Regions from separate parts of the Streptomyces sp. NPDC006339 genome, predicted to be linked through region 2. Evidence: riboswitches for the same ligand, from Rfam matches in the RefSeq annotation. Region 2 holds a riboswitch; each other region holds the start of a gene.
What was found. A riboswitch is a leader RNA that binds a small molecule or an ion and turns the genes downstream of it on or off. The one in region 2 is predicted to bind cobalamin.

Region 1 (7,706 bases), on a different contig from region 2:
TCACCGGCATGGTCGCCCTGCGCAACGCCCAGCGGGCCCTGGCCTTCACCGGCCGCCCGCCCCGGCAACTGATGAGCTGGCTCAACGAGGTCACCCTGCGGACCGGCGGCGGCGCGACCGCCACGGCCGTGTGCGCGCTGTACGACCCCGAGGACGGCGGCCTCGTCTGGTCCAGCGCCGGACACCTGCCGCTCCTGCTGATCCGCGACGGCCGGGCCCGGCTGCTCGAACCGCCGCACGACATCCTGCTCGGGGCGGTGCCCTCGTACGCGTACACGGAGCGGCGCACCGTGCTCCGGCCGGGCGACACGCTGCTCCTGTACACCGACGGCCTGGTGGAGCGGCGCCACGACGGCCTGGGCCCCGGGCTCGCCCGGCTCGTCGCGACGGCCGGGCGGCTGGCGGGCCGGGAGAGCCCGGAGCTGCTCGTGGACGGGCTGCTGGGCGCGGCGCTGGGGGACACGGACGACGACACGAGCATCGTCGCCGTGCGGGTCAGGCGCCCCGGCGAGGCCGAGGCCGAAGCGGAGGCGGAGGCGTACGCCGAGGCCGAGTCCGGGGCCCGGGCCGGCAGCCGTACCGGCGGGGTCGGGGGGGTCGGGGGCGTCGGCGGCGCCGCTCGGGCCGGGTGACCTCCGTGCGGCTCGGGCCGGGTCACGTCCCTGCGGCTCGGGCCGGGTGACATCCCTGCGAGGAGAGGGTCAACCTCCCAGTCGGCGCCGGATCTTGACCATGAGCTCGGTCTCGTCGACCGGCTTGGCGAGGTAGTCGTCGGCGCCCGCCGCGAGGGCCCGGGCCCGGTCGTCCGGCATCGCCTTCGCGGTGACGGCGATGATCGGCAGGCCCTCGCGGCCCGGGAGCCGCCGGATCTCCTCGATGGTCCGGTAGCCGTCCATGCCGGCCATCATGATGTCCATGAGGACGAGCCGGACCTCCTCGTGGCCCGCGAGCATCCCGATGGCCGGGCGGCCCCCGTCGGCGGTCAGGACCCGCAGCCCGTGGGTCTCCAGGACCTCGGTGAGGGCGAAGACGTTCCGGACGTCGTCGTCGACGACCAGGACGGTGTCGCCGGGACGCTCGGGCGCCTCCTCCGGTGCCGCCGCCCCTGCCCTGTCCCGTCCCGAGCTCCCGCCCGTGCTCCCGCCCGTGTCCCGTCCGGGGGGCGTACGGGCGGCGCCGGAGGCGCCGGCCGGAGCGGCGCCCGGTTCCGGGGCCGGTGCGGGGGACGCCGGTTGCCCGGCGACGGGCGCCGTGGCCGCGCCGGGCTCGTGCGGCACCGGCCGTTCGGGCAGGTGGAAGGTGAAGCGGCTGCCCCGCCCCGGCGTGCTCTCCACCTCGATGGTGCCGTCCAGGAGCGTGGCCACCTCCCGGCTGATGGACAGGCCGAGGCCCGTACCGCCGTACTGGCGCGCCGTGGTGCCGTCGCCCTGCTGGAACGCCTCGAAGATGTTGCGGAGCCGGTCGGCGGGGATGCCGACGCCGGTGTCGGCGACCCGGAAGGCGAGCACCGGCCGTCCGTCGCGCAGCACGGCGGGGATCTCGTCCGGCGGCGTGTGCTCGACCGTGAGCTCGACCCGGCCCACCTCGGTGAACTTCATCGCGTTGGACAGCAGATTGCGCAGCACCTGCCGCAGCCGTCCCTCGTCCGTGGTCAGGTACGCCGGCACGTCCGGCGCCACGGACACCGTGAACTCGAGGCCCTTCTCGTCCGCGATCGGGCCGAAGGTCGCCTCCAGCGACTCCATGAGCTTGGACAGGGCGAACGGCTCGCGCCGCACCTCCATCTTGCCCGCCTCCACCTTGGACAGGTCGAGGATGTCGTTGATCAACTGGAGCAGGTCGGAACCGGCCGAGTGGATCACCTCGGCGTAGTCGATCTGCTTCTCCGTCAGATTGCCCTCGGGGTTCTGGGCGAGAAGACGGGCCAGGATCAGCAGGCTGTTGAGCGGGGTCCGCAGCTCGTGGCTCATGTTGGCGAGGAACTCGGACTTGTACATGGAGGTGCGCGACAATTGCTGGGCGCGGGTCTCCAGTTCCTGACGCGCCTGCTCGATGACCCGGTTCTTCGACTCGATGTCCTTGTTGCGCTCGGCGAGCAGGGCGGCCTGCTCCTGGAGTTCGGCGTTGGAGCGCTGGAGTTCACGCTGGCGGGCCTGCAACTCCTGGGTGCGGGAGCGCAGTTCGTCGGCGAGGTTACGGGACTGGGCGAGCAGCTCGTCGGTGCGGAGGTTCGCCACCAGGGAGCTGAGGACCGCGCCCGCGCTCACCACGAAACGGTCCAGGAAGTCGCGCTGGAGCGCCCCGAACGGCTGGAGCGAGGCCAGTTCGACGGCGCCGAGCACCTGGTCCTCGACCACGATCGGCAGCACGACGAGGGCGGCGGGCTCCGCGCTGCCGACGGCCGAGGAGACGGTGGCGTACCCCTGGGGCACCGGATCGACGAGCAGGGTCCGCCGGTCCCGGGCCGCCTGCCCGACCAGCCCCTCGCCGAAGCGGAACCGGCGCGGCGGAATCCCTGGGCCGACGGGCAGCCCGTACGAGGCGGCCATCACCAGGGTCGGACCCGCCCACTCCTCCTCGGCCCACTCCTCCCCGGCCGAGTCCTCTCCCGCCGTGTCCTCTCCCGCCGTGTCCCCGCCCGCCGGGTCCTCTCCGGCCTTCCGCCGCCCGGGCTCGCGCTCGGGGTCGCGCGCCGCTTCGCCGCCTTCCGCGACGAGGAAGAAGGCGCCGTACTGCGCCGAGACCATTGGCGGCACCTCCGCCATGATCAGTTCGGCGATCTCGGGCAGCCGGCGGGTGCCCTGGAGCAGCGCGGTGATCCGGGCCAGGTTCGTCTGCAGCCAGTCCTGTTCCTCGTTGGCGCGGGTGGTGGCCCGCAGCGACTCGACCATCGAGTTGATGTTGTCGCGCAGTTCACCGACCTCGCCGGGCGCCTCGACGGTGATGGAACGGGTCAGGTCGCCCTCGGCGACCGCGCTGGTGACCTCGGCGATCGCCCGGACCTGCCGGGTGAGGTTCCCGGCGAGCTCGTTGACGTTCTCGGTGAGCCTCGCCCAGGTGCCCGAGACGCCCTCGACCTCCGCCTGGCCGCCGAGTTTCCCCTCCGTGCCCACCTCGCGGGCCACCCGGGTCACCTCGGCCGCGAACGACGAGAGCTGGTCGACCATGGTGTTGATGGTGGTCTTGAGCTCCAGGATCTCGCCCCGGGCCGCCACGTCGATCCGGCTGGTCAGATCGCCCTGGGCGACCGAGGTGGTGACCTGGGCGATGTTGCGCACCTGGTTGGTCAGGTTGTCGGCCATCGAGTTGACGTTGTCGGTGAGGTCCTTCCAGGTGCCGGAGACCCCGCCCACCCTGGCCTGGCCGCCGAGCAGTCCCTCCGTACCGACCTCGCGGGCCACCCGCGTCACCTCCTCGGCGAAGGAGGAGAGCCGGTCGACCATGGTGTTGATGGTCTCCTTCAGTTCCAGGATCTCGCCGCGCGCGTCCACCCGGATCTTCTGCGTGAGGTCGCCGCGGGCCACGGCGGTCGCGACCTGCGCGATGGAGCGCACCTGCGAGGTCAGGTTGTCGGCCATCGTGTTCACGCCGGTGGTGAGCTCGCGCCACGCGCCGCGCGCCAGGGGCTCGCGCACCCGGCCGCCGAGGAGCCCCTGACCGCCCACCTCACCGGCGACGCGGGTCACCTCGGAGGTCAGCAGGGAGAGCCGGTCGACCATGTCGTTGTAGACGGTCGCGATCTCGCCCAGGACGCCGTCGGAACCCTCGGCGAGCCGGACGGACAGATCCCCGTCCCGTACGGCCGTGAGCCCGGCGAGCAGCCTGCGCAGGGCGTCCTCGCCGGCCGGGGAACCGGCGCCGTCGCCGCCCCACCCGCCCCCCGCGCCGCCCCCGGGGCCTCCGGGACCGCCGGGGGTGTGGTTGCCGTGCCGACCGCCGTCGCCGCTGTGGCCGCGGCTGCCGCGGGGTGCTGGTCTGCGCTGTGCCATGGAGGACCTCGTCCGCAGGTGGGCGCCCTACCCGTCCACTCTAGGTCCGCCCCGGGACGGGGTCCTCCGGAGCGGTCCGGCACCGCCGTCCGCCGCCGCTAGCGCAGCACGTCCACCTCGAACCACACCGTCTTGCCGCCCCGGTCCCGGGACACCGAGCCCCAGTGCGCCGCGAGCCGCTGGAGCAGGTACAGCCCGTGCCCCGAGGGGCGGCCGGCGCGGTGCGGGCCGTGCGGGGCGGGCGGCCGTGGGCTGCTGTCGCCGACCTGCACCCACAGGGCCCGTCCCCGGCCCTCCAGGCACAGCTCGTACGGCGCCGTGCCGTGCTTCCGCGCGTTGGTGACCACCTCGGACACCAGGAGCAGAACGTCCTCGACGGGCTCGCGTCCGCGCGCGCCCGCGTCACCGAACCACGCGGCCAGCGCCCGCTGGGTGAGGTCGCGGCACTGCGCGACCAGGCCGGGCCCCTCGGCCAGCTCGTACCGCAGCGACCGGCGGGTGGAGGTGGTCTCCTCTCCCCTGACCATGGGCTGCGGATTACCCCTGTCGGCCGGGTCAAACGCCCGGCGGCTCGTCCCGCAGCCACGGCGGCCGCGAGGGCAGCGCCACCTCCAGCCACACCACCTTGCCGGGGGCGCCGTCGTCCTTCGCCGCGGAGCCCCAGGCCCCGGCCAGCCGGTCGAGCACCATCAGCCCGTGGCCGCCGGGCAGCGCGGGGGAGCGCGGGACGCCGGGGCGCGGCGGGGCCGGGTTCGTGTCGTACACCTCCACCCGGAGGTGACCCTCGGAATGGCGCAGGACCAGTTGCTCCGGCCCGTCGGCGTGCAGACAGGCGTTGGTGACCACCTCGGACACCATCAGCAGGACGTCCTCCGCCCGTTCCCGGTCCTCCGGTGTCGTGCCGGGCAACCACCCCCAGTCGGTGAGGGCCGCCGCGGTGAAGTCCCGGCAACGGGTCACCGCCCCGCCGGCTCCGCGCAGCAGAAGCCGCCGCACCTGCCCCTGGGCGAGGTTCCCGGTCCTTTCGAGACCTCCGGCGTGCCCCGTCCTGCCCGTGCTGCCGGTGTTCCCGGTGTTGCCGGTGTTCCCGGTCCCCGCGGTGTCCCCGCGCCTCATGATCCCTCCGCCGCTGGTGAGCCGTCCGTCGACGCGTGGTCCGGCGCCGCGCTGCCTGTCGACGTGTGCCCCGTCGACAGGGTGTTGATCGAAGCGTCGCCCGCCGCCGCGCCGCCCGTCGGTGTGCTGTCCGCCGTCGGTGCGTCCGCGAGGGCGGCGGCCGTGTTCTCGTACACCCGGAAGACCGACCGCGCACCCGTGATCTCGAACATCCGGTCCACCGGCGCCCGCAACCCGGCGAGGTCGAGCCGGCCGCCGCTCTCCATCAGCCGCAGCCGGGCCCTGAGCAGCACGTTCAGTCCGGTCGAGTCGCAGAAACGCAGGCCCGAGCAGTCGACGACGACGCGCCCGGCCCGGGCGAGCCGCACCAGCGCCTCCTTGAGAGGGGCCGCCGTGTCGTGGTCGAGTTCGCCGGTCACGGTCAGGACGACCGTGCCGGGTTTTCGTCCCTCCAGGACGTGGACGCCGAGCCGCCCCGCGAAGTCCTCCGCCGCCTCCGTGGCTCCCATGCGGTCACAGCTCCCTTCCGTCCTCGGCGTAGCACCATGATCAGCGGAGGCGCAGGTCGGCGCGATCCTTGACGATGGTGAAGAGGCGCAGCGTCCCGGTCAACGCGAACAACTGGCGCAGTTGCCGGGGCAACGGCCCGGCGAGCACGAAGCGGTGACCGGCGAAGTGCGCGGCCACCAGCTCGTGCAGGAACGAGGAGTCCCCGAAGCAGACCTGCGAGACGTCGAGGACGACCAGCCGCGACTCGTCGAGCCGGGCGTCGGCCAGCGCGTCGTGCAGGCAGCCCGCCGTCTCGACGTCGAACTCCCCGGTCGCCGACAGGACGACCGTGCCCGGTGCGGGCGACGGCTCACGCACCACCCACGCCGTACCCGACGGAGCGCGGTACGTCCGGGGTCCCGGGGCCGCGTCCGGGGGTGGCACGAACTGCGCGTGGACCATCACCACACCTCCGCCCAGCACGTGCCCCGATCCGCGTCCCCTATGCGCGGACGCACCCGGAAGGGGGCCCGGGACCGGGGCGCCGCGCCCCGGGTCGTGATCTTGGGCTGTGGTAGCTTGCGGTGGCCAGTCGAACTCCCGTGCGTGACGCACGGTGGTCAGGGAATCCGGTGCGAATCCGGAACTGACGCGCAGCGGTGAGGGGGACGGGCGGGGCACGACGCCACTGGGCCGGGACGACCGGGCCGGGAAGGCGCCCCGACCGAGCGATCCCGAGTCCGAAGACCTGCTGGCGGACCGTACGGACCGGGCCTCGCGCACAGGGCCCTCGACGACCAGGATGAGCCGTGCCCCCTTCCCGTCCCGCAGGCCCCGCACGTCCCGGAGGCCGCGTCCGCCCCGCCGCCCTGCTCCTCTGCGGGGCCCTGCTCCTCACCGCCTGCCAAGGCGCCCCCACGCAGAACGGGGGCGCGGGCGCGGGCGCGTCCGCCGACGGGAAGAGCCGCTCCCTGAAGAACTGCGGCCGGACGGTGGAGGTGCCGCCCGGCGGGCCGCGGCGGGCCGTCTCCCTCAACCAGGGCACCACCGAGATCATGCTGGCCCTCGGCCTCGCCGACCGCATGGTGGGCACCGCCACCTGGACCGACCCGGTGATGAAGGGGCTCGAGAAGTCCGCCGCCGCCGTGCCCCGCCTCGCCGAGAACAACCCGTCCTTCGAGAAGGTCCTCGACACCGAACCCGACTTCGTGGCCGCCTCCTTCGCCTCCACCCTCGGCACGGGAGGCGTCGCCACCCGCGACCAGTTCGAGCGGCTCGGCGTCCCCACGTACCTCTCCCCGTCCGACTGCCTCGGCAAGGACAACTCCGGTGGCGGCGACGGCAGGCGCACCACCCCGCTCACCATGGAGACCGTCTACGGAGAGGTCCGCGACCTCGCCCGGCTGTTCGGCGTCGAGGAACGCGGCGAGCGGCTCGTCGCCGAACTCGAGGCGCGGGTCGCGAAGGCCACCGCGGGCCTCCGCGTCGCCGACGTCAGCGTCCTCTACTGGTTCTCCGACGCCCACGCCCCCTACATGGCGGGCTGTTGCGGGGCGCCCGGCGTCATCGCCCGCGCGACCGGCACGAAGAACGTCTTCGACGACACCACCGAGGAATGGCCCCAGATCGGCTGGGAGACCGTCGCCGACCGGAACCCCGACCTCCTCGTGATCGGCGACCTCACCCGCACGGCACAGTCCGGCGAGAGCGCCGCCAAGAAGATCGCGTTCCTGGAGTCCGACCCCGTCACGAAGACGATGGACGCCGTACGGAACAAGAGGTACGTGCTCCTCAGCGGCCAGGCCATGAACCCCACCATCCGTACGGTCGAGGGCATCGAACAGGTCGCCGCCGCCCTGCGCGCCCCCGGCGTCGCCCGGTGACCGGCACTCTCCCGCGCGGCACTCTCCCTGGCGGCACCCTCTCGCGCGGCACCCTGCGGGGCACGCTCCTGCGCGGCGCCGTCGGCTGCGCCGTGCTGCTGTTCTCCCTCGCGGTCGCCGTCACCATCGGCCCGGCCGACATCGGCGTCACCGACGTCTGGTCCGCCGTCTCCGCCCACCTCGGCGGCAGGCCCTCCGGCCTCAGCCCCATCCGGGACGGCATCGTCTG
Region 2 (7,706 bases):
GGGGCGTTGAACGACGTCCCGAGGACGAGGGGCGCGATCCTGCTGTGCGCGGCCAGCGCGGCCGGCACACCCGTGAGCTGGAACAGCTCGACCGCCCAGGACAGTCCGAGGGCGACCCCGGCCGCCGCCACCGGCCGCAGCCGCGGCGCGACCAGCACCACCAGGGCGACGACCAGCACGGTGTAGAGCGCGTCCCCGGCGTACGCGGCGGCGCCGCCCGCCGCCGCGGACCTGGCACCCAGGCCCGCGGCGACGGTCAGCACGGCGGCGGCACCGGCCGCGAGCCGGGTGGGCAGCGCCCCCGAGCCGCTCAGAAGTCCTCGTCGAGGTCGACCGAACCCTCCACCGCCACCTGGTAGGCGGACGGCCGGCGCTCGAAGAAGTTGGTCAGCTCCTGGACGCCCTGGAGCTCCATGAAGCCGAACGGGTTCTCCGAGCCGTACACCGGGGCGAAGCCCAGGCGGGTCAGGCGCTGGTCGGCGACGCACTGGAGGTACTCGCGCATGGACTCGGTGTTCATGCCCGGCAGGCCGTCGCCGCACAGGTCGCGGCCGAACTGGAGCTCCGCCTCGACGGCCTCCTTCAGCATGTCGGTGACCTGCTGCCGCAGCTCGTCGTCGAAGAGCTCCGGCTCCTCCTTGCGGACGGTGTCCACGACCTCGAAGGCGAAGTTCATGTGCATCGTCTCGTCGCGGAACACCCAGTTGGTGCCGGTGGCCAGACCGTGCAGCAGACCGCGGGAGCGGAACCAGTACACGTAGGCGAAGGCGCCGTAGAAGAACAGGCCCTCGATGCAGGCGGCGAAGCAGATCAGGTTGAGCAGGAAGCGCCGGCGGTCGGCCTGGGTCTCCAGGCGGTCGATCTTCTCGACCGAGTCCATCCACTTGAAGCAGAACTGCGCCTTCTCGCGGATGGAGGGGATGTTCTCGACGGCGGCGAACGCGGCGGCGCGGTCGTCCGGGTCGGGGAGGTAGGTGTCGAGCAGCGTCAGATAGAACTGGACGTGCACGGCCTCCTCGAAGAGCTGGCGCGAGAGGTAGAGGCGCGCCTCCGGGGAGTTGATGTGCTTGTAGAGCGTCAGCACCAGGTTGTTCGCCACGATCGAGTCGCCGGTCGCGAAGAACGCGACAAGGCGGCCGATCATGTGCTGCTCGCCCGGCGTCAGCTTGGCGAGATCGGCGACGTCCGAGTGGAGGTCGACCTCCTCCACGGTCCAGGTGTTCTTGATCGCGTCGCGGTAGCGCTCGTAGAAGTCCGGGTAGCGCATCGGACGCAGGGTCAGCTCGAAGCCCGGGTCGAGCAGGTTCTTCTCCACGGTCATTACTGGCATGCCTCGCAGGACTCGGGGTTCTCAAGGGAGCAGGCGAGGGCGTCGGCGTCCGGCGTCGCCTGCTGGAGGGGGACGGTGGCGGCCTGGGCGGCGCGGGCGATCCGGGTCGCCGGGCGCGAGCGCAGGTAGTAGGTGGTCTTCAGGCCCTGCTTCCAGGCGTACGCGTACATCGACGACAGCTTGCCGATGGTCGGCGTCTCCAGGAACAGGTTCAGGGACTGCGACTGGTCGAGGAACGGGGTGCGGGCCGCCGCCATGTCGATCAGGCCGCGCTGCGGGATCTCCCAGGCCGTGCGGTACAGCTCGCGGACCTCCGCCGGCACCCAGCCGAAGCCCTGCACCGAGCCGTTGGCCTCGCGCAGCGCCTCGCGGGTCTGCGCGTCCCACACGCCGAGCCGCTTCAGCTCGTCGACCAGGTAGGAGTTGACCTGGAGGAACTCGCCGGACAGCGTCTCGCGCTTGAACAGGTTGGAGACCTGCGGCTCGATGCACTCGTAGACACCCGCGATCGAGGCGATCGTCGCGGTCGGGGCGATGGCGAGCAGCAGGCTGTTGCGCATGCCGACGGCGGCGATCCGCTCGCGCAGCGCGGCCCATCGCTCCGGCCAGTTCAGCTCGACGTCGTAGTGGTCGGGGTGCAGCACGCCGCGGGCGGTGCGGGTCTGCTCCCAGGCGGGCAGCGGGCCGTTGCGCTCGGCGAGGTCGGCGGACGCCTCGTACGCGGCCAGCATGATCCGCTCGGCGATCCTGGTGGACAGCGCGCGGGCCGGGGCCGAGTCGAAGGGCAGCTTCAGCTTGAAGAAGACGTCCTGGAGGCCCATCGCGCCCAGGCCCACCGGGCGCCAGCGGGCGTTGGAGCGGCCGGCCTGCTCGGTCGGGTAGAAGTTGATGTCGACGACCCGGTCGAGGAAGGTGACGGCCGTACGGACGGTCTCGTCGAGCCGCTCCCAGTCGAGGTCGCCGGTGGCGGTGTCGACGAAGGCGCCCAGGTTGACCGAGCCGAGGTTGCACACGGCCGTCTCGCCGTCGTTCGTGACCTCGATGATCTCGGTGCAGAGGTTCGAGGAGTGCACGACGGTGCCGGGCTCGGCGGTCTGGTTCGCGGTCCGGTTGGAGGCGTCCTTGAAGGTCATCCAGCCGTTGCCGGTCTGCGCGAGGGTGCGCATCATCCGGCCGTACAGGTCGCGGGCCGGCATGGTCTTGCGGGCCAGGCCCGCCGCCTCGGCCTTGCGGTAGGCGGTGTCGAACTCCTCGCCGTACAGGTCGACCAGCTCGGGCACGTCGGCCGGGGAGAACAGCGACCACTCGGCGTCCGCGTTGACCCGGCGCATGAACTCGTCCGGGATCCAGTGCGCCAGGTTGAGGTTGTGGGTGCGGCGGGCGTCCTCGCCGGTGTTGTCGCGGAGCTCCAGGAACTCCTCGATGTCCGCGTGCCAGGTCTCCAGGTAGACCGCGGCGGCGCCCTTGCGGCGGCCGCCCTGGTTCACGGCGGCGACGGAGGCGTCCAGCGTCTTCAGGAAGGGGACGATGCCGTTGGAGTGGCCGTTGGTGCCGCGGATCAGCGAACCGCGGGCCCGGATGCGGGAGTAGGAGAGCCCGATGCCGCCGGCGTGCTTCGACAGGCGCGCCACCTGGTGGTAGCGGTCGTAGATGGAGTCCAGCTCGTCCAGCGGGGAGTCCAGCAGATAGCAGGAGGACATCTGCGGGTGGCGGGTGCCGGAGTTGAAGAGGGTGGGCGAGGAGGGCAGGTAGTCGAGCCGGCTCATCAGCCCGTAGAGCGCCGCCACTTCGTCCAGGGCCCGCACGCTGTCGTCCTCGGCGAGGCCGCAGGCGACGCGGAGCATGAAGTGCTGCGGGGTCTCGATCACCTTGCGGGTGAGGGGGTGGCGCAGCAGGTAGCGGGAGTAGAGGGTGCGCAGGCCGAAGTAGCCGAAGCGGTCGTCGGCGGCCGGGTCGATCGTGCCGTCGAGCCGGGCGGCGTGCAGGGTGACGAAGCCGGCGGTGCGGTCGGCGATCAGGCCCTCGCGGTGGCCGACGGCGACGGAGGCGGAGAAGGACACCGCGCCCTGGCCGGCGGCCTCTTCGGCGATGGTGAGGGTGAGCAGCCGGGCGGCCAGCCGGGAGTACGCGGGGTCCTCCGCGATCAGTCCGGCGGCGGCCTCGGTGGCCAGCTCGCGCAGCTCCGCCTCGTCCGAGCCGGCGTGCCGGCCGCGCAGGGCGGCGGCGGCGACCCGGCCGGGGTCGGTGTCCGGGAGGTCGGCGGTGAGATCGGTCAGGGTGCGCAGCAGCGCGGTCCCGGGGCCGTCGTTCGCCGTCTCGGACGGGGTGGCTGAGGCCGGATCGGCGGGCGCGATGGTCACGTGGGGGCTCTCCCTCGCTCGGCTCGGGGCCAGGACGGGGGGAGGGCGGAAGGCGGGCGGCCGTGGGCACGGCGGCACGCGTCCACCGGCCCACTCCGCGAGGCCCGGACGTCTGTGGCACCCGGACGGAAGGACCGGGCGCACTGTCGGCAGGTATTCGGACTCGCCTCGTACGGAAGCGCACGAAGTACACCGTTGCGGGACAGTTCCGGATTTCCACCGGATTCCCCTGCGGCGACAGCGAGCACGAGCATACATGTGGGGGGCGCCGCTCGTGGCACCCCCCACATGTTGTGTCGTACGACCCAACTGTTGTGACGACTTGTGTCGTACGGCCCGGCCGTGCGCTCCGGTCAGTGTCCGGCGCCCACCTTCGGCAGCTCGGTCACGACGCCCTTGTCGCCCGCGTCGGCGGTGTAGTCCCCGGGCTCCGTCTCGTCGACGCCCTCGGGGGCCTTGACGGCCTTGAGGACGACGGTGAGGACGACGGTGACGAGGAGGTTGAGGACGAAGGCGGTGAGGCCGATGTAGCCGATCTCGCCGATGCCCGGGATCGCGGCGGAGGAGCCGCCGAAGTGCTTCTGGGTCGGGCTGGCGACTCCGTACGCCGCCACCGTGCCGTAGATCATGCCGGCGGCCCAGCCCGCCACCAGCGCCCAGCGGTGGAACCAGCGGGTGAACAGGCCGAGCACGAGTGCGGGCATGGTCTGGAGCATCCAGATCCCGCCGAGGAGCTGGAAGTTGATCGCGACGGACTTGTCCATGGTGAGGATGAAGACCAGGGCGCCGACCTTCACCAGGAGCGAGGCGATCTTGGAGACCTTGTGCTCCTGCTCGGGGGTGGCGTCCGGCTTGAGGAAGTCCTTGTAGACGTTGCGCGTGAACAGGTTCGCCGCGCCGATGGACATGATGGCGGCCGGGACCAGGGCGCCGATGCCGATGGCGGCGAAGGCCAGGCCGGCGAACCAGCCGGGGAACATGTCCTCGAAGAGCTGGGGGATCGCGAGCTGGGGGTTGGTCACGCTGACGCCGGCGGCGATCGCCATGAAGCCGAGCAGGGCGAGGAAGCCGAGGAGCACCGAGTACAGCGGCAGGATGGTGGCGTTGCGGCGGATCACCTCGCGCCCGCGCGAAGAGAGGGTGGCCGTGATGGAGTGCGGATACATGAACAGCGCGAGCGCCGAGCCCAGCGCCAGGGTGGCGTAGGCCCACTGGCTCTGCGGTGCGGTCACCAACTGGCCGCGGGGCTTGCCGGTCGCGGGGTTGGGCTGGCTGAAGGCGGCCTCCGCCTTGTCGAAGATCTCGGCGAAGCCGCCGAGCTTGATGGGGATGTAGATGACCGCGACCACGATGACGACGTAGATGAGCACGTCCTTCACGAAGGCGATCAGTGCCGGCGCGCGAAGCCCGGACGAGTAGGTGTAGGCGGCCAGCACGCCGAAGGCGATCAGCAGGGGCAGGTCCTTGACGAACCAGTGGGTGTGCGCGTCGCCGCCGACGCCCATGACGTCCAGGACCGCCTGGATGCCCACCAACTGGAGGGCGACGTACGGCATCGTGGCGAGGATGCCGGTGAGCGCGACGGCCAGCGAGAGGCCCTTGGAGCCGAAGCGCCCGCGCACGAAGTCGGACGCGGTCACATAGCCCTTGCGGTGGGAGACGGACCACAGGCGCGGCAGGAAGACGAAGGCCACCGGGAAGGCGAGGATCGAGTACGGGATGGCGAAGAAGCCGGCCGCCCCGGCCGCGTAGATGGCCGCCGGAATGGCGACGAAGGTGTACGCGGTGTAGAGGTCGCCGCCGAGCAGGAACCAGGTGATCCAGGTGCCGAAGCTCCGCCCGCCCAGGCCCCACTCGTCGAGGTTGTTCGCGTTCTCCACGCGGCGCCAGCGGGCCGCCAGGAAACCCATGACCGTTACGAGAGCGAAGAGCAATCCGAAAACGGCGAGGGCGACTCCGTTGATGCCTTGGTTCATCGCGGCGTTCCTTCGCTGTCGGTCCGCCGGTCACGGCGCAGCAGGACGAGGGCGAGTGCGGTGAGCCCGGCGGCGACCGGAATCCAGAGCATCTGATACCAGTAGAAGAACGGGATGCCGAGCAGGGTCGGCGTGATGCGCGCGTACGAACTCACCCAGAGGATCCCGGCGAACGGGGCGGCCAGGCAGAAGATGGCCAAGAGACGTCTCACCGTGAACGTGGGTGCCGGATTTCCGTTTTCGGGCGGAGCGGACATTTCCGCGGCTCCAATTCTCTCTGTGATGTGCGTACAGGTGGACGAAATTTGGCAGGTTACCGGTGCGTAGCGCAAGCGCTCACACCGAATGATCACTTTGTCCGCCCGCACTGCCTGCGACTTCGGCCCTTTACGTAGGGGGCGAGGTTTGTCAAGAGGGTTTTCCGTGAGGGTCGTTCGCATGCCGGGAAGGGGGTTGACTGGCCGAGAGCGGGATCGTTAGCTTCCATCGGCGGCGAGAACTTCGCCGGACAAAAAGTGAGATCTGTATGGCGGAAAACCTTCGGTGCCGGGCCGGTTCCGAAGGCTCAGCTCAGTGGATGGAAACGCAGCGCGACCTCACGAAGGGGAACCTCGTTCATGGCTCTGCAGATGCCCGCCGACCACCAGCCGCGATACTCCGACTTCAACCTCACGGGACTTTCCGACGAAACCATGCGAGAGGGCGGCGAAAGGGCTCTCTTCGGTGCTGACGACGACCTCAAGTTACAGTTGATCGAGGCGCTGGCGAACGCGGGAATCCGCGATATCGACCTGGGCTCCGGACTCACCGAGCCGGCCTTTCTGCGACGCGTTCTCGATTCGAAGTACCTCCTCGGGCGCATACCGGAGGACACCCAGTTCGTCTTCAATCTGACCCTCAAGACCTGGGAGCCGCTCTCCGAGGCGCTCAAGGTCGTGCCGCGTGAATACCTCTCGCGCATCCAGGTCTCACTCGGAATGGTCGAGTACAAGCAGGAGGAGCGACTCCTCGAGCGTGCTCACGAGAAGCTGACCAGCATCGGCGTCGGCTCTTTCCGGTCCAGCATTCTCAACGCCTTCTCGCACGAGATCGACGAAGAGCGCTATGCGTTCATCAACGAGCAGATCGAGCGGGTGCGCCGGCTCGGCATCAACCTGGTGCGCGTCAACGACTCCATCGGCACGCTGCTGCCGCACGCCACCGGAATCCTCGCGGCCAACCTGGTCCGCGACAACCCGGACGTGACCTTCTACCTCCACGCCCACGACGACATCGGCCTCGGCCTCGCCAATTCCCTCGCCTCCGTCTTCAACGGCTTCAGCATGGTCGAGGGCGGCGTCGCGGGCTTCGGCAACCGGGCCGGCCTCGCCAACGTCGAGGTGATGAGCCACATCTTCGCCGACCGCCGGATCACCGTCGGCGGCCGCACCCTCGACAGCAAGAAGCTCTCCGAGGTCGCGCACCTGGCGGAGCGGGTCTTCATGGCCCTGCCCAACGTCTACCGTCCGATCAGCGGTCTCCTCACCCAGACCGAGAACGCCGGCATCGTCAACGTGCCCGACTATCTCGGCGTGACCCGCGAGGTCGAGTACTTCCTCAACCCGATCGGCCTCTTCCCGGTGACCGTCGGACAGATCCTCGGGAACGCCGGAATGCCCGAGGAGATCGTCACGGACGAGAAATTCCTCGCCGCGGTCTGCGACCGGATCAAGGGCTACATGGAGAAGGACCTCTACGAGCGCAAGCGCGCCCAGTTCGAGGAACTCGTCCGCCAGGTCCACGAGTTCTACGCGGACTTCGTCCGGCTCGACGACGTCCAGACCACCGCCCTCGAGGTCCTCCAGGAGCAGGGCTCCGCCACCGACGTGGCGACGGCCCGCGCCAAGGCCGTGGTCAGGTCCGAGGGCTGATGACCCAGTGGAACTGAGCGCGATCCTGAACGCGATCGTGCCGCTGTTCGCCATCGTGGCGATCGGCTACGGCGCGAGCGCGTTCAGGGTGTTCCAAGGAAACACGGCACAGGCGGTCAACGACTTCGTC
Region 3 (7,706 bases), on a different contig from region 2:
CTGGTTCACGAGCACGAGCAGCAGCGTCCACACCGCGGCCCGCACCGGTCGGCCGAGCCCGGAGTTGCGCCAGTCGAACCGTGGGCGCCACCGGAACCCGGCCGACCGCAGGGCGGGCAGCAGGGCGAGCGCCTGTACCGCGATTCCGGCCGTGCTGCCGAGGCCGAGGAGGAGCAGCTGTCCTTCGGTGACCTCGCCGGCGCTGGTCGCCGTCGCGGCGACCACGAGGTAGATCCCGAAGACGGCGATCACGACGACGTTGTTGAGGACCGGCGTCCACATCATCGCGCCGAGCCGACCCCGAGCGTTGAGCACCTGCCCGAGCACGGTGAAGGCGCCGTAGAAGAGGATCTGCGGCAAGCAGTAGCGGGCCAGGGCCACCGTGAGGTCGCGCTGGGCGTCGGCGTAGTCCGTGTACGCGGTGACGATCCACGGCGCCGCGAGCACAGCCACGGCGGTGATCGCGGTGAGCGCGAGCAGGCAGAGGGTGATGAGCCGGTCGGTGTACGCCGCCCCGCCGTCCTCGTGCTCCTTTGCCGCACGCACCAGCTCGGGCATGAAGACCGAGTTGAGCGCCCCGCCCATGAGCAGGATGTAGACGATGTTCGGCACCGTGTTGGCGACGTTGTAGGCGTCGGCCAGCAAGGCCGTCCCCAGGGCCGCGACGACCACCGCGCTCCGTACGAAACCCGTGATCCGGGAGACGAGCGAACCGAGCATCATCGACGCCTTGCCGCGCCCGCTGCCCGTGTCCGTCTTCAGGGCGTCGACATCGGCTCCCGCCGGCCTTGTCCCCGTCACGCCGCACCTGCCCGCGAGCCGGTTCCGCGGATCCCTGCGAAGTCGTCTGCCACATTCCGGTGCCGCCGGGCGTGCATGAGACAGGCGGGGGTATCCCGCCGCCCTCCCGAAGGGGGCGCAAGGACCAGAACGAGGAGACCTTCGACATGGCTGTCGCCGAGGTGCAGATGACCCACAGTGCCGGTGCCCTGGAGATCATGCCCACGACCCCTGAGCAGCACCTGGCCTACCTCGACTCCCTCTCGGGGCGTGCACGGGGCGAGCAGGTCAGCTTCCTCCAGCTCCCCTCCTGGAGCGCCGTCAAGGAGGGGTGGCGGGCCGAGTGGATCGGCTGGTTCGACGGGACAGGACGCCAGCGTGCCGCCGCCCAGGTGCTGTACCGGCCGCTGCCCGGGACCCGGCGGTACTTCGCCTACATCCCGGAGGGCCCGGTGCTGGACTGGGCCGACCCGGCCCTGATGGACGTCCTTCAGCTGCTCCTCGACCACCTGCGGGCAGCCGGCGCCTTCGCCGTACGGATGGGGCCGCCCCTGGCGTACCGCCGCTGGAGCGCCGCGACGCTCAAGGCGGCCGTGGGCCCCGGGCGCCGGGTCGGAGACGTGCTGCCGGACGTCGTCGAGCCGGTCGGATCGGCCGTGGCGGACCGGCTGCGGGCGGCCGGATGGCGGCGCTGCGGCGAGGTCGGCGGCGCGGGCGACGCCCAGCCGCGCCACCTGTTCGAGCTTCCGCTGGCCGGCCGGAGCACCGACGACCTGTGGTCCGGCTTCAATCAGGAGTGGCGGCGCAACATCAAGAAGGCGCAGACAGCCGGGGTGGAGACCTACCTCGGCACCGCCGAGGACCTTCCCGCCTTCTACGACCTGCTGCAGGTCACCGAGCGGCGTGACGGCTTCCGCCTGGGGCGCTCGCTTCCGTACTTCCAGCGGCAGCACCGAGAGCTCAACGCGGAGGAGAACGGGCGCATGCGGCTCTACCTCGCACGGCACGACGGCGAGGTGCTCGCCGCCCACACCATGATCGTGGCGGGCCGGCGGGCCTGGTACCAGACCGGAGCCTCCGCCGATCACCGCCGCGAGGTAAGGCCGAGCAACGCCCTGCAGTGGCGACTGATCCGCGACGCGCACTCCCTGGGGGCTACCGTCTACGACATGCGGGGCGTACCGGACACCCTCGACCCCGCAGAGCGGTCCTTCGGGCTGATGCGCTGGAAGCTCGGCACCGGAGGGGAAGTGGCGGAGACCCTCGGTGAGTGGGAGCTGCCCCTGCAGGGGACGGTGAACAGGACCCTGCACCGCGCCATGCAGGCGTACCTGTCGCGCCGCTGAGGCCACCCCCGGGGCATGTGGATCGGTCATGGGGGAACCCTAATCGATCCTTCTAAGTTATTTAGAAGCTTGGTGGGGCCGGGTGCCTTCGGCTACCTTGACCAGGACAAGTCAATCGACGGGCAGCGGAAGCCAGTGGGAATCCGGCACGGTCGCGCCACTGTGTGCTCGGCGGCAGCCGCTCATCTTCTGAGCGGTGCGGTCCGGCAAGTCAGACTCGCCCCGTCGGTCGAGCTCCACCGACCGGGACGCGTGTTCCCCTTGGAGGTCCTGCCATGGCTCAGGCCACCGCTCAGCCGAGTGCCGTTGCCACCCCCACCGTACTCCCCATCAAGTCGATCCTGCCCTGGCCGTCTTCTTCGGGGCCCTGATGCTGCTCGCGCTCTTCCTCGTCGGCGCCGAGCAGGGCGCCACCGCGATCTTCGCCGGCGAAGGCGTCCACGAGTGGGTGCACGACGGCCGTCACCTGCTCGGCTTCCCCTGCCACTGAGACAGGGAAAACCACACATCATGAACTCGACAATTGTCGGCAAGCTCCTCGCGCGTGGGATGGCGGCCGGCCTCGTGGCCGGTCTCCTCGCCCTGGTCGTCGCCTACTTCCTCGGCGAGCCGCCGACCGAGGCGGGCATCGCCTACGAAGCAGCGCACAGTCACGAAGAGGGCGAGGAACTCGTCAGCCGTGCGGCCCAGTCCACCACTGGTCTCGCGACCGGTGTCCTCGTCTACGGCGTCGGCCTGGGCGGCATCGCCGCGCTGGCGTACTGCTTCGCCCTGGGCCGCGTCGGCGCGTTCGGCCCCCGCGCCACGGCTGGTCTTCTGTCGCTCAGCGGCCTGGTCGCGGTCTACATCGTGCCGTTCCTCAAGTACCCGGCCAACCCGCCTGCGGTCAGCGACGCGGCCACCATCAGCCAGCGCACCACCCTCTACCTGCTCATGGTGGTGCTCAGCGTGCTGCTCGCCGTCGCCGCGGTGATCCTCGGCAAGCGGCTCGCGCCCCGTCTGGGCAACTGGAACGCGACCATCGCGGCAGGCGCGTTCTTCGTCCTCGCCGTCGGACTCGCGTACGCGTTCCTGCCGGCGGTCAACGAGATGCCGAAGGACTTCCCGGCCGAGGTCGTCTGGCAGTTCCGCATCTCCGCGCTCGCTGTCCAGGCGGTGCTGTGGGCCGGATTCGGTCTCGTCTTCGGCGTGCTGGCCGAGCGGTTGCTGCAGCCGCGCCGGGCAGGCGCGCGGATCGGGGCCGCGGAGCCGAGAGCGGTGGCGCCCTCGGCCTGATGCCCGTCCACACGGGAGGGGGCGCCGGTCTCGTACCGGCGCCCCCTCTGCTGTGTGCGTCAGCCGATGCGTACGCCCCACATGAAGGGCATGCCGCTGCGGGCGATGGACTCGTAACGCACCTGCGCGCCCGGCTTGGGGGAGTGGAGGATCTGTCCGTTGCCGGCGTAGAAGCCGACGTGGCTGAGGTCGCTGCGCATGAGGATCAGATCGCCGGGCTTCAGGTCGCTGAGGGAGTTGATGCGTGTGCCGGCGTTCGCCTGGGCCTGGGAGGTGCGGGGTATCGTCACGCCGGCCTGGCGGTACGCCCAGGAGGTGAGGCCGGAGCAGTCGAAGGAGCTCGGGCCGCTCGCGCCCCAGACGTAGGGCATGCCGACCCTGCTCTTGGCGGCGGCGAAGGCCGCGGCGGCGCGCTGCGAGGCGCTCGCCTCGTTGCCGAGGTCGACCCGTGCGCTGGCCCGGTTGGCCCGGTCCTCCTCTTCGTTGATCCGGGCCCGCTCCTTCGCCGACAGGGTGTTGAGGAGGCGCTGGGCCTCGCGCAGCTTGCCCTGGATCTCCGTCTTCCGCTTGCCCAGCTCCTTCTGAACGGAGTCCAGATCGCGCAGCTTCTCCGACGCCTCCGTGCGTTGCTGCTGGAGGACCCGCTGCTGGGAGAGGAACTGCTGCAGTACGGCAGCCTGCCGGTCGCCGGCGCGGTCCAGGGCGGACGCCTTCTCCAAGTACGTGTCGGGGTCTTCGGAGAGGAACAGCTGGAGGGCCGGGTCCAATCCGCCGGAACGGTACTGGCCGGCGGCCACCGTGCCGATCCGGTCACGCAGTTCATTCAGCTCGCCCTGCTTGCGGGCGGCGGTGTCCTGGAGCGTCGCGACCTGCTTCTTGAGCTCGTCGGCCTTCTCCTTGGCTCCGTTGTACTTCTCGGTGGCCTGGGTCGCCTGCTCATAGAGGCGGTCCACCTGCGCCTTGACCCCCTTCTTGTTGGGGTCAGGCAGCGGGTCGGCCGAGGCCGTCTGGGTGGACAGGGCCACGGCCGCCGCGGCGGTGGCGGTGATGACGCCGGTGTAGCGCGGATTGGACTGCTTCGGGCGGCGGTGGGAGGCCACGGCGGAGCTCCTTCTTCCTTGGCCGCCGAAGGGCGGGGCATACAGCGGGCACGGCGGCGTCTCCGTCGCCGCCCCGAGTGGGCGACCGGCTGTGCGAAGACTCCGCGAATACTAAGCTGCTTAGAGACTTAGTCTCAATGAGGGTCCATGCGGCGCGATGTGAGGCGTGCCACAAGCGGGTCGGAAATTGCTGCGAAAGCCCTCGTCGTAAGCGTCTTACGATGATCCGGTTCTGTGCACAACGAAGGGACCGCTCGTGAACGTCCGGCTCACGTTGTTGTGCGCTCCCGCCGCTGTGGAGCGCGATGTGCGATTCGGCGAGGCGCCGCTGGACGAACGGGCGCTGCGGCGGGCCGGGGAGATGGCTGCTGCCCTGCCGCGAGCCTCACTGCACTACTCGGCACCGTCGGAGCGGTGCGAGCGGACGGCCCGAGCCCTGCGGTGGGACGTGGTGACAGTGGAGCCGGCCCTTCGCGACATGGACATGGGCAGGTGGGCAGGGCGGACCCTCGGCGAAGTCGCCGAGCGGGAGAGCGACGGGCTCGCGGCCTGGACGACCGACCTCGAAGCGGCGCCGCATGGTGGCGAGTCCGTGTCAGAGGTGTGCGAGCGGGTCGCAGTCTGGCTCGACGGATTGCCCGCTGACGCCGGGCGGGTGCTGGCTGTCGCGGAGCAGTCGGTGGTGCGTGCGGCGGTTGTCGGTGCGTTGGGCATGCCGCGGGCGCTGTTCTGGCGGATCGATGTGCCACCCCTGGCGGCTGTGCAGCTCACGGGGCGGAACGGCCGCTGGAACCTGCGGATGGAGGTGCTCTCGGCCGTGCGGAACTGGGAAGAGAACTGACTGCCGACGGCAGGGGGCCATCGGGGAGCTACAGGGGCAGCAGTTGCGGACGCTTCGGCTCCAGGACCTCGTCGGATGCCCTGCCGAGCAGGTGCTGGCCGAGCCAGGGAAGGAAGTGTTCCTTGGCCCAGCGGAGGTCGTCCAGCCTCTGGGGCTGTCGTACGCGTCCCTGCAGCGCGTGGGTTGCGGGTGTGCTTAGCATCGGGCGTAGCCCCAGAACGCCTGCGGCTCGTAGTGCGACCTGTCGGTGCCCTTCGGACGACAGGTGCAGTCGGTCATCGCTCCACGCGCGGGGATGCTGGAGGGCCTTCATCGACCAGAGGTCCACGACCAGGCATCCGTGCCGGTCCGCTATGGCGTGGATGTGCGCGGTGTAAGTGGCGATCTTTCCGCGCAGTCGGCGCAGTACGGGCGTTCCCCGGGGATCGAAGCCGGTGAACACGAGCACGGTCTTCGCGGTGGAGCTGAGCTCGACGACTCCTTCCTCGAACCGCTCGGCGATGCGATCCACGGAACTGCCCAGCCGTAAAATGTCGTTGCCGCCGGCGCAGAAGCTCACCAGGTCCGGCGTCAGTTTCGCCACCTGCGGCACCTGCTCCTCGAGGATCTCGTCGATGAGCCGGCCACGAACGGCGAGATTGGCGTAGCGGAAGGGCACCGGCGAGCGGCTGGCCAGCAGGTCGGCGAGGCGATCGGCCCACCCCAGGAGAGTGCCGTCGGGAGTCTCGTCGCCGAGCCCCTCGGTGAAGCTGTCTCCCAAGGCTACGAACGAGCCGATGGGGACGCTGCCAACTGTGCTCTGCCTCTCCAGCATTCTCGCCCTCCCCTGGACACCCGATTTTGTCGCGTCTCGAGAAGCCGTAGGACCGGGCGAGCACCGTGAGGTACGCCGGGCGGGCGGGGGATGTGCCGCAGACGTGCCTGCAACCCTGGGGCATCGCCCGGTCCTGGTCGTTGTGGCTCGGTACCGGGACGCCGGATCCCGAGCCGTGAAGCATCCTGGCGTGGGCGCGCGGCGCTCGACAAGCGCATTCCCTTGCGGCAACACGCGATGGCGTGATCACGCCAGGATGCCGCTTTCGTCAGTGGTGATCGCCGCTCGCTACGGACAGGCGCTTGGTGAACGTCTTCCCCGCGTCCCGGGACTCGTAGATGCCGTCTTGGGTGGCCGCGAGGATGTGCTTTTCGTCGACGGCGGTCAGGGCCTGCGGCTGGCCTCCGGGTACGGAAGCCGTCTTCTTCCAGGTGCTTCCGCCGTCCGAGCTGATGCTGAGGGCACCGGTGAAGTCGACGCCGAAGAGGGATTCCGGGGATGCCCAGGACAGGAATTCCATACCCGGCCCCTGGCCGGGGGCGAAGGTCGCGCCTCCGTCGGTGCTGCGTGCGACGCCCTCCGCCGTGGTGGCGACGAGCTGGTTCGGGTCGGCGGGGTTCACCGCGAAGTCGAGGGCCTGCAGGCGGGCCCGGTCCTGCCAGGTCGTGCCGTCCTTGCTGACGCGCAGCAGACCGCCCGTGCTGTCGTACCCGTAAGTGATGCCCTTGGCGTGGTCGAGGCTGTGGAAGTCCGCCTCGCCCTTGAGTGAGGCGGTCTTCCAGGACTTTCCGGCATCGGTGCTCTTGATCAGCCCGTGGTTGTCCGGCTGGTCACTGCCGGGGGCCGGGTGGCCGCTGGCCAGGAAGGTCTTGGCACCGGTCACGGTGAAGCCCATGAAGTCGTCCCTGCTGTTCCCGACGAGCTGAGGGCTTCCCTTGTCGTCCGCGGTGTAGATCCCCTCGTGGGTGGCCACGTAGAGCCGGCCGTCCTCCGGGTCGATTCCGAGTCCGTGGATGTGGCTGTGCAGCGCGGGCTGCGGCTCCTCGCCCGGGGCAGCGGCGCTATCAGAGGGGCTGCCCCCGCCGCATGCGGCGAGCAGGACGGTTGCGGCGGCGATGGCGCCCGGCGCGAGAAGACCGTGGGTGCGCTTTCGGGGGAAAGGAGTCGAGGAGGGGGACATGGTGCTTCACCTCGTGCTGTTCGTGATGTCGGGGTCGGTCGGTTGTAGGGGAGGTCGGCGGCGGCTGCGCGCGACGCCTGACTGAGGGCTGGCAGCCGGGCGGTCTGGCTTCACACGGCGGGGCGCGGCCCGCCCCTCCGACAGTCAACCGTGCCCCGCCCACGGGTGGCCGGGCGGGGTGGGAGACGAGAGCCGGACGAAGGCGCCTCGGCGGGCGGCGGCTGGCGTGAGGGGGGCGACGGGGCACGGAAGAGGGGCGGACCCGGCCGGGTCCGCCCCTCGGTGTTGGTTCGCCTTACTTGTCGATGGGTTGGAAGCCTCGCAGGCGCAGGCTGTTGCCGACGACGAAGACCGAGGAGAAGGCCATGGC

Region 1: another riboswitch for cobalamin. It lies ahead of ABZ135_RS17250 (ABC transporter substrate-binding protein); the one in region 2 lies ahead of ABZ135_RS30165 (ribonucleoside-diphosphate reductase subunit alpha).
Region 3: another riboswitch for cobalamin. It lies ahead of ABZ135_RS28305 (CbtB-domain containing protein); the one in region 2 lies ahead of ABZ135_RS30165 (ribonucleoside-diphosphate reductase subunit alpha).

What each region holds. Positions count from the first base shown of each region.
Region 1 is NZ_JBEXQW010000019.1:18,089-25,794, forward strand. Features, by position in the region: gene ABZ135_RS17220 (SpoIIE family protein phosphatase) at 1-632, shown strand, start outside; gene ABZ135_RS17225 (HAMP domain-containing protein) at 702-3,989, opposite strand; gene ABZ135_RS17230 (ATP-binding protein) at 4,088-4,516, opposite strand; gene ABZ135_RS17235 (ATP-binding protein) at 4,545-5,105, opposite strand; gene ABZ135_RS17240 (STAS domain-containing protein) at 5,102-5,614, opposite strand; gene ABZ135_RS17245 (STAS domain-containing protein) at 5,655-6,056, opposite strand; cobalamin riboswitch at 6,167-6,365, shown strand; gene ABZ135_RS17250 (ABC transporter substrate-binding protein) at 6,404-7,477, shown strand; gene ABZ135_RS17255 (iron chelate uptake ABC transporter family permease subunit) at 7,531-7,706, shown strand, end outside.
Region 2 is NZ_JBEXQW010000046.1:17,902-25,607, forward strand. Features, by position in the region: gene ABZ135_RS30155 (DUF2809 domain-containing protein) at 1-263, opposite strand, end outside; gene ABZ135_RS30160 (ribonucleotide-diphosphate reductase subunit beta) at 311-1,330, opposite strand; gene ABZ135_RS30165 (ribonucleoside-diphosphate reductase subunit alpha) at 1,321-3,690, opposite strand; cobalamin riboswitch at 3,821-3,957, opposite strand; gene mctP (monocarboxylate uptake permease MctP) at 4,044-5,666, opposite strand; gene ABZ135_RS30175 (DUF3311 domain-containing protein) at 5,663-5,878, opposite strand; gene ABZ135_RS30180 (hypothetical protein) at 6,284-7,576, shown strand; gene ABZ135_RS30185 (AEC family transporter) at 7,584-7,706, shown strand, end outside.
Region 3 is NZ_JBEXQW010000040.1:39,248-46,953, forward strand. Features, by position in the region: gene murJ (murein biosynthesis integral membrane protein MurJ) at 1-723, opposite strand, end outside; gene ABZ135_RS28300 (peptidoglycan bridge formation glycyltransferase FemA/FemB family protein) at 948-2,126, shown strand; cobalamin riboswitch at 2,190-2,366, shown strand; partial or broken gene ABZ135_RS28305 (CbtB-domain containing protein) at 2,402-2,616, shown strand; gene ABZ135_RS28310 (CbtA family protein) at 2,637-3,401, shown strand; gene ABZ135_RS28315 (NlpC/P60 family protein) at 3,461-4,501, opposite strand; gene ABZ135_RS28320 (histidine phosphatase family protein) at 4,758-5,342, shown strand; gene ABZ135_RS28325 (SGNH/GDSL hydrolase family protein) at 5,371-6,156, opposite strand; gene ABZ135_RS28330 (F510_1955 family glycosylhydrolase) at 6,425-7,336, opposite strand; gene ABZ135_RS28335 (heavy metal translocating P-type ATPase) at 7,632-7,706, opposite strand, start outside.